2 regions of the Peribacillus sp. NPDC097264 genome follow, and region 2 is predicted to be linked to the other one. Evidence: predicted binding sites of a transcription regulator. Region 2 holds the regulator's gene; the other holds the start of a gene.
What was found. The regulator NrdR, encoded in region 2, represses ribonucleotide reductase genes. The targets are predictions, from matches to a motif close to AACACNATATATNGTGTT.

Region 1 (8,338 bases), on a different contig from region 2:
CCGACATCAGTATTAAACTGACCAAAATGATCTTTCTCATTAAAGGAATGCTTCCTTTGATTTTCCTCCCCGCTATATAAGAGGAGATACACAGGAATAATAAAGGGATAGCCAATATAAAGCCTTTTTTCACTCCTTTTAGATGATGCAATTTCTCCAGATTATCCGATAAGAAAAATAGCACCGCAAAAAGAATGAGCATGACGAAAACACCCAATATGAAGACTACGAACAGCCATTTTCCTTCTTTCTTAAAGGTAGCCTTCGTTTTTTTTAAGAATTCCTTGAACTTAAGGGGCTCATCTTCACTTTTTGGAACCTTGATGCAAAAGAATACGAAAATGATTGAGATCAGGCTAAAAAAGGAAATGGAAAAGAACGGAAGGAACCAAAGGACAGCTGCAAACAAAGATCCTAAAATTGGACTTAAAACTTTGCCGAACGTATTTGACGTTTCGATGATGCCAAGCGTCGAGCTGGTCTTTTCATCGTCATCCTTATAAAGGTCCCCCACTAACGGAAGAATAATCGGTGACGCCCCAGATGCTCCAATCCCTTGAAGGATCCGCCCAATGATTATCCAGGTATATGGACTGTCCATTTTCCAGGATGCGAACCCTGCAATCAATCCTCCAATTAAAGCTAATATTAGACTCGGTAGTATGACTTTTTTTCTTCCTATGCGATCAGATAAGTAACCCGCCACGGGGATAAGAAAGATGGACGCGACCGAATAACTGGTGATTATCATACTCGATTGAAATGAAGTGATATTTACTTTCTCTTCAAAAACCGGTAGTACGGGTATAAGCATTGAATTCCCCAGGGTCATAACGAGAGGAATCGAAGCCATGCTTACAATACACCACACGCTAACCTTACTATTACCTTTCTGGTTTTCCATTCAAACACCTCATTAATGTTGATAATGAATAGTCTAACCATAAAACTGAAAATACTTCATAAAGACATTTTCCAAAAAAAAGGGTTGGGACGTACTAATAGGGAATAACTCAAAAAGTCGTCGAGGAAAGCTCCTTAGCTTACCTCGACGACTCTTTGTAGCTTTTTAATAAGTTTAAGTATGACATATAAAGTAATCAGCATGATGGGATTCTATATTTTTCGTTAGTAAAAGTTCCTTGTAGACAAACAAGTTGATGATAGTCTAATTAGACTATATAATGATGAAAGTCTAATTAGGCTATATCAGTTATCCAAAGGCGTGAAAATTAAATGACAAAATCTTTTTTAATGTTAGGTCAGTCAAATATGGCAGGACGTGGATTCTTGCATGAAGTAGATCCTATCTATAATGAAAAAATAAAAATGCTACGCAATGGTCAATGGCAAATGATGACCGAACCGATTAATTACGATCGTCCTGTTGCTGGTGTAAGTCTCGCAGCATCTTTTGCAGAGGAATGGTCGAAAGTCAATCCTGATGATGAAATTGGCTTAATTCCTTGTGCGGAAGGCGGCAGTTCTTTAAATGATTGGCATCCAGAAGGTACCCTTTTTAAACATGCTTTATCTGAAGCTCGATTTGCGCTTGAGTCTAGTGAAATCTGCGGTATTCTTTGGCACCAAGGCGAAAGTGATAGCAACCATGGTCTTCATGAAACATATTATGAGAAATTTGTCCTGATTATTGATACTTTAAGAAAAGAATTAGAACTTGAAGATGTCCCTTTAATCATTGGTGGACTTGGTGACTTTTTAGGGAAAATAGGTTTTGGAAAATACGCAACAGAGTCTCAACAAGTTAATGAACAGTTACTCCGATTTGCTCATACTCAGCAAAACTGTTACTTTGTAACGGCAGAAGGCTTAACAGCCAATCCGGACGGTATTCATTTGGACGCTGTTTCGCAACGAAAATTTGGTTATCGCTACTACGAGGCATTTTCGAAAAAGTGCGATGTCCTAACACCTCTTTCGAATGAAGAACAATCATTAAAAACCAATACTGACTATTCAAAAACAGAACAAATTTATATTCATAGTATGAATATGGCTTTAAGCAAAATCACATACGCTGAATTTGAAGCAAAAATGATGAAGGTGATGCAATCATAATCCCCTTGCTTATACTTGGCCTGCTGATCCAAAATCCTGGAGCGCATGGCTACGAACTACTAACTTTAATGGAAAAACGACATTATAAGTATATCGTTAACTTTACGAAGGGTTCATTTTATTACAACTTACAACAACTTGAGGAAAAAGGCTTGATTGAACAAGTTCATCAAACAATTTTAAGCAATGGGCGCGAAATCCACCGTTTTACTATCACAAATTCAGGAATGGAAGAATTCGAAAAATTAATGGTGAAGTTTGGAACTAAATCCGAATATGTCAACTTACAATGCTATGTGGCGTTACTCTTTGCAGATGATTTCGATAAATATAAATTATTAAAATTAATTCAAGCACAAATTGACCAGACTGAAGCTCGAATTGCTCTCCTCGATGATTATCTAGCCATCACAAAAGAATTTCCTGGTAAAATCGATTATTTTCGCCGCATGAACGAAAATTCTCGTTCTCATCATCAAGTGAACTTAAAATGGTTTAAAGAATTGAAAGAAGAAATAGAAGAGCCCAATGCATAAATATAATATCCCCTATCAATATTACTTAGTAAAATTGATAGGGGATATTTATTTAAGGAATCCATAAAAAGGTTTTCAATAATAGAACATTCCTCTACTTGAAATCACACTGAAATCCTCTAGACATTAAAAAACAGCCCTTTGGACTATCTTAATCCAAAGGGCTGTTTTTTTTGAACGATACATCTTTTCATTACTGGTTTAAAGCCCGCACTTCAATTGGGCACCACAATTCGTACAAGTATTGCATCCGCCCATTTCCTGGACTTCACCCTTACGGCAAACTGGACACGTGTTACCCACTTCCGAACCTATCGTTACATTAGTCGAACGCAGTTCATTGATGGTATCAACCAGAACGACTTTTTTCTTTTCTTCCACATCTGTTAAGCCATCCATTTCAAGCTGCTGTTCCATTTGGTTTTCTTCAGCTTTTAATGTAAGAACCTGGCTGTCACGGCTTCCGTCTACATAAACCGTTCCACCTTTTGCGCCGCCTTTATATAAGCGCTCGTACACTTTTTGGACCTGCTCGACGGTATACCCTTTTGGGGCGTTAACCGTTTTACTGATCGAGCTATCAATCCAACGTTGAATGATGCATTGAACATCCGCATGGGCTTCAGGAGCCAATTCCATCGCCGAAATAAACCATTCAGGAAGGTTATCAGGATCGGCTTCAGGATGACGATCCAAGTATTCCTGAACGATGTCCGCTTTGACTTCAATGAATTTCCCTAAACGTCCGCTACGGAAATATGTGAACGAGAAGTATGGTTCAAGACCTGTCGAAACGCCGACCATCGTACCTGTGCTGCCCGTAGGAGCCACGGTCAATAAATGGGAGTTCCGGATACCGTGCTCGGCAATGCTTGTACGAATATCCTCAGGCATCTTCTTCATGAATCCAGTATTCGTGAAGCGCGTTCTAAGCTCATTCGTTTCTTCATCCGACGTTCCCTTCAGGAACGGGAAGCTGCCTTTTTCTTTTGCAAGTTCAACCGAAGCCCTGTAAGCAGACGTAGCAATCGTTTCAAACACTTTGTCCACCAGGATTTTTCCTTCTTCTGATCCATACTCGGTTTCACAATAAATTAGCAAATCATGCAGTCCCATGACACCTAATCCAACCCGTCTCTCGCCGAGTGCTTGTTTTTTGTTTTCCTCTAGGAAATAAGGGGTTGCATCAATGACGTTATCTTGCATCCGCACGCCCACTTCAACTGTTTTCTTAAGTTTTTCGAAGTTAACGGTCTTATTATCTTTATCCGCCATCTCAGCTAAATTGACCGCTGCCAGGTTACACACTGAAAATGGAGCCAATGGCTGTTCACCACATGGATTCGTAGCAACGACTTGCTGTCCATAAGCTTTTGCATTCGTCATCTCATTGGCATTATCAATAAAGAATATTCCCGGTTCTGCTGAGTACGTCGCACAAATGTTAATCAGGTTCCAAAGCTCCTTAGCACGGATCTTACGGTAAACCCGGACTTTATGGCCCATTTTTTCCCACTCGCGTACGTCTCCTACATTGTGCCACTCATCATTATAAATCGCCATTTCTTCCGCGTCGTAGCTTTCGACATCAGGGAAGCGCAACTCATACTCCGTATCTTTTTCGACGGCTTCCATGAACTCTTTGGTTAAGCAGATTGAGATATTGGCACCAGTCAAAAAGTCCGGATTGTGGACGCTATACGTTCCGCCTACGCGAACTTTTTCTTCAGCATCCCTAATGATTTTTTCACTGAATCCACCTAGACCCGGAATCTCTTTATAATTAATGATTCCTTGGTACATCGCCGTTTCTTGTTCGGTATGCGGTGTGAACTTCAATTTATCCGATGCATATTTCTTTATGGTTTCATCTTTTGTGTTCTCCATTAGGTAACGAAGAATCCTCGGGTTTTGCATTTTTGAAATAATGAACTCCGCAATATCTGGATGCCAATCAGTAAGCATGATCATTTGGGCACCGCGTCTACTTCCACCCTGTTCAACCAAATGAGTCAATTTCGCTATATCATCAAGCCATGAAACAGAACCTGAAGACTTGCCATTGACCCCTTTCGCAAGGGTGTTTCTTGGACGGAGCGTGGAGCCATTCGTACCGACTCCACCACCACGGCTCATGATCTCCATGACTTGCTTTCTATGCTCGGAAATCCCTTCGCGTGAATCTGGTACAAACGGCATGACATAACAATTAAAGTAAGTTACATCCGTGTTAGAACCAGCGCCATATAATACCCGGCCGGCCGGCACGAAATTAAGGTCCTTTAATTCTTCATAAAATTTATTGAACCATTCCGTTCTTTTTTCTTCAGTCGTTTCCACTGAAGCCAAACCAGTTGCATTACGCTTGGCAATTTGCTCGTAATATATTTCAAGCGGCTTTTCGATGATATCAAGCGGCCGATTAATGATTCCTGTTTCCACTTCTTCCGGATTATCCAGCACTCCGCGGAACTCTTCATCCACTAAAACCTTTGCCTTTTTCGATTCCCAATCTATTTCAACGATATGGCCAAGACCACGTGCAGGAAATTTCGGATCTTCTTTAATTGTCAATACTACAAAATCGCCAGCAGAGAGTGTGATTTTTTCAGTATCCTTAAAAGAATAACGGTCAAGCATAACTAGACGGGACACGCCCTTATGCATCATTTTCATATCAGCCGTTACAGGATGAACTTGGGGAAATAAAGATATATCTTTATTCAACCTTTCTAGATCAACCTTTAAAGCTTCTTTAATTACAACCGACATAATTCCCTCTCCTTTACATGTTTCAGATCCGTTCTTGTTGCAAAAATCAATATGTAACCTACATGTCCGTTTCGCTTAACAAGTTACACTAAATTTATCATAGCGAAACACAAAATTCAACATGTAGTGTTTAAGTATTTATTTTAACCACTATATATTGTGTTGTGGTTGATTGTCTTTTAATTTTGTCAAACGGTGAATCAATTAATTGAGTTAGTAAAAGGGAGGAAAATGTCGATTTATAATAAAAATTAGACAGATTTCAATGAATTTGAACATTGCATTTTGCCCGCCTCTTTCAAAGCACTGACGTTACAAGGAATACATGCTTGTTCACACAAATCTGAAAAAACTTATTTATTCCCGACTCTCGCTTCCCCTCTTTTTCTACCTCAAAAAATTCCAGTCATCACTTTCATATTTATTTTTGGCGATGTCCTTCACTTCCTGTAATTGCTTTTCACTCAGCACATATGGTTTCAAATCAATCGACAGACCCTCAGAAAAACCGTTTTCAAAGGCTACCTTCGCCTCGGAAATAGTTATTTTTCTACCAGCAATGTCATTGATGGCCACTGCTTTGTTTCTCAGATTGTTTTTCATCTTCTCTTTTACTTTATCATCGGAGAACTTGAATACACTAAATAGCTTCTCCTCATCAAGTTCAAGCAGGATGGCTCCATGCTGAAGGATAACACCTTTTTGTCTCGTTTGTGCGCTGCCCGCAACTTTCCTTCCCTCAACCACCAGTTCATACCAGCTTGGCGCATCAAAGCAAACTGAGGACTTTGGAGATTTCAGCATCTCTTTATCCTGTTCAGTTTCAGGCACAGAGAAATAGGCATCCAGTCCGAGGTTTCTGAACCCCTTCAATATTCCTTCAGAAATCACCCGATATGCTTCGGTCACTGTATTCGGCATTCCCGGATAAGACTCTGGGACAATGACGCTATAGGTGAGTTCATGTTCATGCAAAACAGCCCGACCGCCTGTAGGCCTACGGACAAAACCTAAGCCTTGCCTTTCAACTTCCGCCAAATCGATTTCGGTCTCAGCCCTTTGAAAATACCCGATGGATAATGTAGCCGGGTTCCACCCGTAAAACCGGATCATGGGAGGGATTTCCCCATTACTCTGCCAATTCAAAAGTGCTTCGTCCATTGCCATATTATAAGCAGGTGAACAATCGCCTGAATCAATGAATCCCCATTTTTCTTTCGTCACGATTACCCCTCTTTTCACGTAGGCTTATTAAACCCTCTAAAAAAACTCACAAGTAGTAGTTTACCAGAGTTTAGCAACGTAAAAAAGAAAGTAAGCTATTCCACCAAATATTTATAAAATTTTTTTTGATTATTGGAGAAACCAATTATATAATAGACATTGTCTGTATTCGTTTAGGTAGAAGGGAGTTTTTATGGTTGGATATCTTATATACACTGATTATCATCATAGTAGCCATCGTTGCATATTCACTATTTAATTGGTTCCGTCAACGTAAAATCGTTAAAACCTTAACACAGGAAGAATTTATCGCTAATTACAGAAAAGTTCAATTAATTGACGTACGGGAACCTAATGATTTTGATAATGGACATATCTTAGGGGCAAGAAATATCCCTATGACACAAATGAAGACCCGCTTAGTGGAAATTAGGCAGGACAAGCCTGTATACTTGTATGCTCAAAGTGAAATCATTAGCGGAAGAGCGGCAGCCATGCTATATAAAAAAGGCTACAGGGAACTTTTTCACTTAAAAGGCGGTTTCAAAATGTGGACAGGGAAGATCAAGGCGAAGAAATAAGGCCAATTGCCTAAACCTTACATCTTATCCGGTTTTGAAACATATCATACTGTTCAATAGGGAACTCATGCTTAACAGGCCAAGCATGTTATTTCCCGAGATACATATGAATTTTACCAAATAAAAAACCCCCCGCCATCTGGCAGGGGTTTTTTCAGCATCATGCTTGATAACGAAGAATTGGTTTTCTAGCGGCCAATGTTTCATCCAGGCGTTTAATAACCGTGGTATGGGGAGCCTCCTGAACGATTTCAGGGGTTTCTTCGGCTTCCTTGGCTATTTGTATCATTGCATCTATGAAAGCGTCCAGTGTTTCTTTTGACTCCGTTTCCGTCGGTTCGATCATCATTCCTTCTTCTACATTTAACGGAAAATATATGGTTGGTGGATGATACCCAAAATCAAGTAGTCTTTTCGCAATATCTAATGTACGGACTCCCAACTGCTTTTGCCTCCGACCACTCAATACAAATTCATGCTTACAATGGCGATTATATGGCAAATCGAAAAATGGTTCCAAACGTCGCATCATATAATTTGCATTGATGACGGCATTCTCCGTAACGGCCTTAAGTCCATCCGGTCCCATTGACCTTATGTACGTATAAGCCCTTACATTGATGCCGAAGTTCCCATAATAGGGCTTGACCCTTCCAATGGATTGTGGACGGTCATAATCAAGGACAAACTGATCGCCCTCTTTTGTCACGATCGGTTTAGGCAAATAGGGAATTAAATCCGACTTCACCCCAACCGGACCTGAACCAGGTCCTCCTCCGCCATGGGGTCCAGTGAATGTTTTATGGAGATTTAAATGAACAACGTCAAAACCCATATCTCCTGGACGCACTTTGGAAAGAACAGCATTCAGGTTAGCCCCGTCATAATAAAGCTTTCCACCGGCGTCATGGACAAGCTGTGCCATCTCCAGGATATCCTCTTCGAATAAGCCTAATGTATTTGGATTCGTAAGCATTAATGCTGCTGTATCTGGTCCTACCACTCGCTTCAAGTCTTCAAGGTCCACGAGCCCGAATTCATTGGATTTTACCGTAATCGTCTCTAGTCCGGCAACTGTTGCCGAAGCCGGGTTCGTTCCATGGGCCGAATCGGGGACGATGACTTTCGTACGGTTTACATCTCCAT
Region 2 (8,338 bases):
TGTATTTCTAGCTTCCTATATTTTGGATCCCGGAGAGTCTGTAGATGAAGTGGCGGAAATCACGAAAACGCAAGGGCTTGTGCGGCTAGAGAGCGATGATGTCTTTTATGGAAAAGGGGCAAAGCGGAAGATACCTGGAGATGCAGAACTTAGTGAGCATATTGCCAGAAAAGCGAAGGGCATTTTTGCATTGAAAGAACCGATGATCGAAAAGTTGCGTGAGTTCGAACAATACGATTTGTTAACGGACCTTGAGCTGCCATTGTCCATCATCCTAGCAAATATGGAGTGGCAGGGCGTAAAGGTGGACATCGGAAGGCTGAAAAAGATGGGACAGGAATTGGCTGTCCGCTTAAGAAGCATTGAGGAACGAATTTTCGATTTGGCCGGGGAAGCCTTCAATATCAATTCCCCGAAACAGCTCGGGGTAATCTTATTTGAAAAATTGGAGCTCCCCGTGTACAAAAAGACGAAAACGGGCTACTCCACGTCAGCGGATGTACTGGAAAAACTGGAAAGCCAGCATGATATCGTAAAGGAAATCCTGTTGTACCGGCAATTGGGCAAGTTGCAATCGACTTATATCGAGGGCTTGCTCAAAGTGGTGAACCAGGAAACGGATAAGGTGCATACCCGATTCAATCAGGCGTTGACCCAAACGGGCCGCCTTAGTTCAACGGACCCTAACTTGCAAAATATCCCGATTCGTCTAGAGGAAGGTCGGAAAATCAGACAGGCGTTCATTCCTTCCGAAAAGGATTGGATTATCTTCGCAGCCGACTATTCGCAAATCGAGCTCCGCGTATTGGCGCATATCGCCAATGACAGTGGATTGGTTGAAGCGTTCAGGGCCGGGATGGATATTCATACAAGGACGGCAATGGATGTATTCCATGTGCCTTCCGAGGAAGTCACATCAAATATGCGTAGACACGCTAAAGCCGTAAACTTCGGAATCGTTTATGGAATAAGTGACTATGGACTTTCTCAAAGTCTTGGGATAACACGTAAGGAAGCTGGGGAGTTCATCGAGAGGTACTTCAAAAGCTTCCCAGGTGTGCAGGATTATATGGAAGAAAGTATTCATGAAGCACGTAAGAACGGATACAGTACAACATTACTGCAAAGAAGGCGCTACATTCCCGAAATCACGAGCCGTAATTTCAATATCAGAAGTTTTGCTGAAAGGACAGCGATGAATACCCCAATTCAGGGAAGTGCCGCAGATGTCATTAAACTAGCGATGATCAATATGAACGAACGCCTGAAAAAAGAAGGGCTTAAAACGAGGATGCTTCTGCAGGTTCATGATGAATTGATTTTCGAAACACCACCGGAGGAGCTCGAGATCCTGATGAAAATCGTACCGGAAGAAATGGAAAATGCGATTGAATTGAACGTTCCACTCAAAGTGGATTATGCATATGGACCAACATGGTTTGATGCTAAATAAATGAAGATAGGTGATTATAATGCCAGAACTTCCTGAAGTGGAAACCGTCAGAAGAACATTGGAACAGCTTGTTTTAGGAAAGGAAATCCTGGAGGTTTCCGTCTTCTGGCCCAAAATTATAAAGGCACCTGAGCCAGTTGAACAGTTTCAAGATGCATTAAGGGGTCAGACGATCCACAGCATTGGCCGTCGGGGCAAGTTCCTCATTTTCAACATGGACGACTATGCGATGGTCTCCCATTTAAGGATGGAAGGGAAATACGGGGTCCATTCGAAAGAGGAACCTTACGATAAGCATACCCATGTCATCTTCACCTTCACGGATGGCAGTGAGCTTAGGTATCGGGATGTCCGCAAATTCGGAACGATGCATCTATTTCGTAAAGGAGAAGAAATGGAGCAAATGCCTCTGTTGCATTTAGGTCCTGAACCACTATCGGGAGAGTTTACCGTCGAGGGACTTCGTGCAAAACTTGCGAAAACGAGCAGGAAGATCAAACCTGTTCTACTCGACCAAACCGTCGTGGTCGGGATCGGTAATATATATGTGGACGAATCCTTATTCCGTTCAGGCATTCATCCGGAACGAGTGGCTTCCACCCTCACACTGGAAGAAATTCAAAAACTGCATGCCGAAATCATCGCCACTTTGAGCGAAGCGGTGGAAAAAGGCGGGAGCACGATACGTTCATACGTCAACTCACAAGGTCAAATCGGCATGTTTCAGTTGGAACTGAATGTATACGGACGCAAAGGGGAAAACTGCAAAATTTGCGGTACCCCGTTAGAAAAGCTAGTCGTCGCAGGACGGGGCACACATATATGCCCGACTTGCCAGCCAAATAAGTAATCATTTGATAAAACACATCGGATGGGCTCTTTCCATATACTGGGGTAGCAACTAGATGGGAAGGAGCATTCATTCCGATGTGGCTACAAATTATTTTTCTTGCTTTTGCAGTAAGTATTGACGGTTTCGGTGTGGGCATGACGTTCGGTATGCGCAAGGTGAAAATACCCTTGAAATCCATTGCTGTCGTATCGGTCTGTTCGGCAATGAGCTTGGGTATTGCGATGGTCATCGGTGAATTCATCAGTCAGCTTATCTCTGTCGGGGCCGCAGAAAAAACAGGGGGCATTATCCTCGTACTTTTGGGGTCGTGGATGGTATACCAATATTTTAGGCCCGAGAAGGAAACGAATGATGAGCGATATCACGAAAAAATCATCTTCAATTTTGAAATTAAATCACTTGGAGTGGCTATCAATATCTTACAAAAACCAATGAATGCCGATTTTGATAGATCAGGGACGATTACCGGTATCGAGGCGCTTGTACTGGGCTTCGCGTTATCGCTAGATGCGTTCGGTGCCGGAGTGGGAGCTGCCATGATGGGGATTTCCCCAATCATTCTTGCACTTTGCATTGCCGTGATGAGCTTCATCTTTATCGGGAGCGGACTTCAATCCGGCAAATTGCTTTCCAATAATAAAATCGTGCAGCATCTGACCTTTCTTCCGGGGGTATTACTGATTTTAATCGGATTATTCAAGTTATAAAGAACGGGGAAAAGGGGGAGCTTATGGGACAAATCATCGGGATCACTGGTGGAATTGCCAGTGGGAAAAGTAGTGTCAGTCAGTATTTAAGAGAATTGGGTTTCGTGATAGTGGATGCGGATGTGGCTTCCCGTGCAGTCGTGGAACCTGGGGAAGAGGCCTACCTACAAGTGGTGAAGGCTTTCGGGGAAGATCTTTTATTGTCTGATGGAAGGATCGACCGGGCAAAGTTAGGCTCGATCATATTTCACGACCAAGAAAAAAGGTTGCTTTTAAATCGTATCGTACATCCTGCCGTGAGAAATTGGATGCGCCAAGAAACGGAAAAGGCCCTTGCTGCTGGAGCGGAAACGGTATTCATGGACATTCCACTCCTGTTCGAAAGCAAGCTGACGTTCATGGTGGAAAGGACACTTTTGGTATACGTGGATGAATCGGTTCAACTAGAGCGATTAATGAACCGGAATGCGTTGACGGAAACCGACGCTTTAGCGAGAATCCATTCGCAAATGCCCTTGAAAGATAAAAAGGAACTAGCGGATGCCATCGTCGATAATAATGGCGATATAGAAGAAACCAAAAAGCAGGTTGTTGAAATACTTAAGAAATGGGAGATCCTATAGAGTGGAAAAGGAAGGGACTTTAACGGTTTCTTCCTTTTTGTTTTGAAAAAGGAAGAAATCCGCTTTTTTATTAACACATTTCAAGAGTAATGTGTTATACTAATTACATATGAAGGGTATTAAGTATAACATTAATATATTCAGGAGGGTCCGATAAATGAATTCAAGAATAGCGATTAACGGATTTGGAAGAATTGGAAGAATGGTTTTCCGTAAGGCAATAGTAGATGAGAGTCTGGACATCGTTGCCATTAATGCAAGCTATCCCGCTGAAACGTTAGCCCATTTATTGAAGTATGATACAATTCATGGGAAGTTTGACGGCATAATCGTTGCCGAAGATGATTCTCTTGTAGTGAATGGACGACGTGTACAACTGATAAATAATCGCGATCCAAAGCTATTGCCTTGGAAAGAGATGGATATAGATATTGTAATCGAAGCTACGGGTAAATTCAATGAGCGTTCTAAAGCCGCCATGCACTTAGAAGCAGGGGCAAAAAGGGTCATCCTTTCCGCGCCGGGTAAAAATGAAGACGTTACCATTGTGATGGGCGTAAATCAGGAAGCGTTAGAAATTGACAAGCATTTCGTCATTTCGAATGCGTCGTGTACGACTAATTGCCTTGGACCGGTTGCCAAAGTACTTGATCAAAAGTTCGGCATAGACAATGGTTTGATGACAACCATCCATTCTTATACGAATGACCAAAATAACATCGATAACCCGCACAAGGATTTAAGGCGTGCCCGTGCGGCTGCAGAAAGCATCATCCCTACGACTACAGGGGCGGCTAAAGCTCTTTCATTGGTGTTGCCTCAATTGAAGGGCAAACTTCATGGTATGGCCATACGTGTACCGACTCCGAACGTCTCTTTAGTCGACCTTGTTGTGGATTTAAACCGTGATGTTACAATCGATGAAGTGAATCAGGCTTTCATAGATGCCTCAGAAAATGAGCTTAAAGGAATTATGGAATATACAACAGAACCGCTTGTTTCAAGTGATTTCAAGACCAATCCGCATTCTGCCATCATCGATGGTCTGTCGACGATGATGATTGGTGATAGAAAAGTGAAAATTCTGGCTTGGTACGATAACGAGTGGGGTTACTCCAATCGAGTAGTCGATCTTGTAAAATTGGTAGCTTCGGAGTTGACAAAGGCTTCTGAAGTTCAAATGTCAGTTAAATAAGAGTAAAGGCCCGTTATATGTTTAACGGGCTATTCTTATGGATACGTTTAGGACAGGTACGGAACCTTGGGTATTAATTCCTTGGTCCTGTCAGATTAACAATTAATGATTAAATTTCCAAAAATGCAAAATGCAGTTGCAAAAGAAATCCATACATTATATACTATGAATCGTGAACTTCCTAAAAAGGGAGTTTGCGTAATGGCTACTTAAAGGGTTAGGACCTCTTTGGACTAACTTTCCCCCGTGGTAGTTATTAAGGATTCAGAATTTTTAATTATGTAAGGGGGAACAGAATATGGAAACAGCTTACACGATGGAAACGATGGGAAGACATGTCATTTCTGAACTTTGGGGTTGTGACTTTGAAAAACTGAACAATATTGATTTAATTGAGAGAATCTTCGTCGATGCTGCACTGAAATCGGGTGCTGAGGTTCGCGAGGTGGCATTCCATAAATTTGCTCCACAAGGGGTGAGCGGGGTCGTCATTATCTCTGAATCACATCTTACCATTCATAGCTTTCCGGAACATGGATATGCCAGCATTGATGTTTATACATGCGGCAACTTAGATCCTAATATTGCAGCCGATTATATCGCGGAGGCTTTGAATGCACAAACGCGCGAGAATATTGAACTTCCACGTGGACTTGGTCCCGTGCAAATGAAAAAAACTAAAATGGGTGTTTTATAATAAACGGGTTAACAAGAGATGCTATATATGCATCTCTTTTTTGATGCCATGAAATGGCCATTCTTCACTCATGGAAAAGCTCCATTAACAGGCATTTACATAGTAAGTACACACATCCTTTACTTGAAGTTTCACTTTTTACTTGTACTGGTTGTCCCTTTTATATAAGATTAAGATAAAATAGTATTCCTTAGGGAAGTTTGATTAGGAGTATCACTTAAAATACGGAGCTGGTAATGATGAAATGTCCATCATGTCAATATAACGGAACGAGAGTGCTCGATTCCAGGCCTGTCGATGAAAGTAAATCGATTCGACGACGCCGGGAATGCGAGGCATGCGGGTTTCGATTCACTACTTTTGAAAAGGTCGAGGAGACGCCGTTGATCGTCGTGAAAAAGGGCGGGACTCGGGAAGAGTTTAGCCGTGATAAAATCCTGCGTGGACTAATCAGGGCTTGTGAAAAGCGTCCGGTTCCATTGAAGGAACTAGAACAAATCACGAGTTATGTAGAAAAGGAATTGCGCAATCAGGGTATTTCGGAAGTGAAAAGTGACAGTGTCGGTGAAATGGTGATGGACCAACTGGCTGAAGTTGATGAAGTGGCTTATGTGAGATTTGCCTCCGTATACCGACAATTTAAAGATATTAATGTATTTATCGATGAACTGAAAGATTTAATAAATAAAGAAAGAAAGTAGAGCTGAAGATTTACTTTGGCTCTTTTTTCACTATATCTTTTGAAAGGTTTGAATGAAGATGTCAATGCATTGGCAGGAACTGCTCCCCGCGGATTCGTACATGGTGTCCTCTGCGGGGCTGCTTCATGATTATGATCGGAAAATACTGACACGGCTGTACCAACCTCTTATTGGACCGATCTGTATTAGCCTATACATGACGTTATGGAGCGAATTGGAGGAGAACCGGCTTTGGTCGGAGGCTTCCTCCCATTATCAATTGATGAATACCATGGGCCTGAAATTAGGCGATATATATGAAGCACGTCTTTTACTTGAAGGAATCGGATTGCTGAATGTGTACAAGAAATCGAAAGGGGATACGAAGGAATTCATCTATGAATTGAATCCGCCCCTATCCCCGCAGCAGTTTTTCACGGATGGCATGCTGAATATCTATTTATATAAAAAAATAGGAAAAGTCCAATTCAACCGGCTGAAGAGATTCTTTTGTGTGGACACGATTGCAACGGACCAGTTTGAATATGTGACGAAATCCTTTGCAGAGGTTTTTTCATCAGATCATCTAGATTCCCTCTATGTTACGGATGAAGCCAAAAACGAATGGAACCCATTGCCTAAACAGCAATTTATCGATCAATCTGACGGTGTCGAGCCTTCGGGGTTCGATGGCTTGTTTGATTTTGATCTTTTGTTCGCTGGGATGAAGAGCTCGATTGTACCCAAGAAGGCCTTTACGCCTAAAATTAGAAATACCATCGCCAAACTAGCTTTTTTATATGGCATCAATCCGCTTGAAATGCAAAAACTAGTAATGGATGCCGTAACGCTGGACGATGAAATCGATGAAGAGCTGCTTCGGAAAGCGGCAAGGGACTGGTACCAAATTGAACGCCAGGCCGACATGCCTTCCTTGATCAATCGTGTACAGCCTATACGGGAACGGACGCAAAAGGATGAACCGAAAACACAGGAGCAAGAGCTTATTCGCCATTTGGAGACTACTTCCCCGCGTGATCGGCTCATGCAATTATCCGGAGGAGCGGAACCGACCAGTGGTGATTTAAAAGTGGTGGAAGGTGTAATGATCAATCAGAAGCTGAATCCTGGAGTCGTGAATGTTTTAATCGAATACGTTATGCTTAAGACAGACATGAAATTCACAAAGGGATATGTGGAAAAACTGGCAGGTCATTGGGCACGATTGAAGGTTTCCACAGTCATAGAAGCGATGGAACTGGCTAAAAATGAACACCGGAAATACCAAGAGTGGGCACAAGGAAGCAAGAACGTTGCCAAAGGCGGCCGGAAAAAATCGATCAGAGAAGAAGTGGTTCCGGACTGGCTTGAACAGGACGAGGAGAAACAGCCTGAACAGAAAGCGGAACAGCCTGAACTGAGTGAACAAAAACGTGAGCTTCAAGAGAAGTGGAAGCAGTGGAAAGCTGGAGGTGAAATAAACGATGGAAAAGATTAATAGATCGCTTAATAAACTGGCCAATACGGGTGATTTCCAGAAACGGTATGAACAGTTGAAGCAGGAAATCTTTGAAAATGAACAGGTGCGTCTTTTTCTGAATGCCAATAGCTCAACGGTCACAGAGGAAATGATCGATAAGAATTTAGGTAAGCTTTACGAATTCATTTCTCAGAGCAACAAGTGTGATAGATGTCCAAGCCTGGATGGGTGCATCAATATGATGCATGGGTATTATCCAAAGCTCGTTGTTCAAGGGAAGGCCCTTAATTTGAATTATGAAATCTGTCCGAGGAAATTGGCAGAGGATGAGAAGCGGAAACGGGAGAGGCTCATTCGCAGTCTATACGTTCCCAAGGATATATTGAAGGCAACGATTGAAGACTTTTCACAAACGGACGATGAAAATAAACGGTTAGGCGTCCTAGGAAAAGCGATATCGTTCATCATGGAATATGAGCCTGGCAAACGTCAAAAGGGATTGTATATATACGGAAAGTTTGGCGTTGGTAAGACGTATTTATTGGGTGCGATCGCCAATGAACTTGCGCAAAGGCAAATCTCTTCGATGATCGTCTATGTTCCTGATTATTTACGGGAACTGAAAGGTTCAATCGGTGATAATACCGTCA

Region 1: a site for NrdR is predicted at 5,534-5,551, ahead of ACQKL0_RS07250 (vitamin B12-dependent ribonucleotide reductase). Genes of this name have one in related genera too.

What each region holds. Positions count from the first base shown of each region.
Region 1 covers NZ_JBNNSR010000004.1:37,133-45,470, reverse strand. The annotation lists gene ACQKL0_RS07265 (MFS transporter) at 1-904, opposite strand, end outside; gene ACQKL0_RS07260 (sialate O-acetylesterase) at 1,237-2,079, shown strand; gene ACQKL0_RS07255 (PadR family transcriptional regulator) at 2,076-2,615, shown strand; gene ACQKL0_RS07250 (vitamin B12-dependent ribonucleotide reductase) at 2,817-5,387, opposite strand; gene ACQKL0_RS07245 (lipoate--protein ligase family protein) at 5,775-6,611, opposite strand; gene ACQKL0_RS07240 (rhodanese-like domain-containing protein) at 6,809-7,192, shown strand; gene gcvPB (aminomethyl-transferring glycine dehydrogenase subunit GcvPB) at 7,353-8,338, opposite strand, start outside.
Region 2 covers NZ_JBNNSR010000003.1:289,400-297,737, reverse strand. The annotation lists gene polA (DNA polymerase I) at 1-1,453, shown strand, start outside; gene mutM (DNA-formamidopyrimidine glycosylase) at 1,473-2,303, shown strand; gene ytaF (sporulation membrane protein YtaF) at 2,381-3,013, shown strand; gene coaE (dephospho-CoA kinase) at 3,037-3,636, shown strand; gene ACQKL0_RS06730 (glyceraldehyde-3-phosphate dehydrogenase) at 3,794-4,831, shown strand; gene speD (adenosylmethionine decarboxylase) at 5,148-5,528, shown strand; gene nrdR (transcriptional regulator NrdR) at 5,768-6,229, shown strand; gene ACQKL0_RS06715 (replication initiation and membrane attachment family protein) at 6,288-7,706, shown strand; gene dnaI (primosomal protein DnaI) at 7,693-8,338, shown strand, end outside.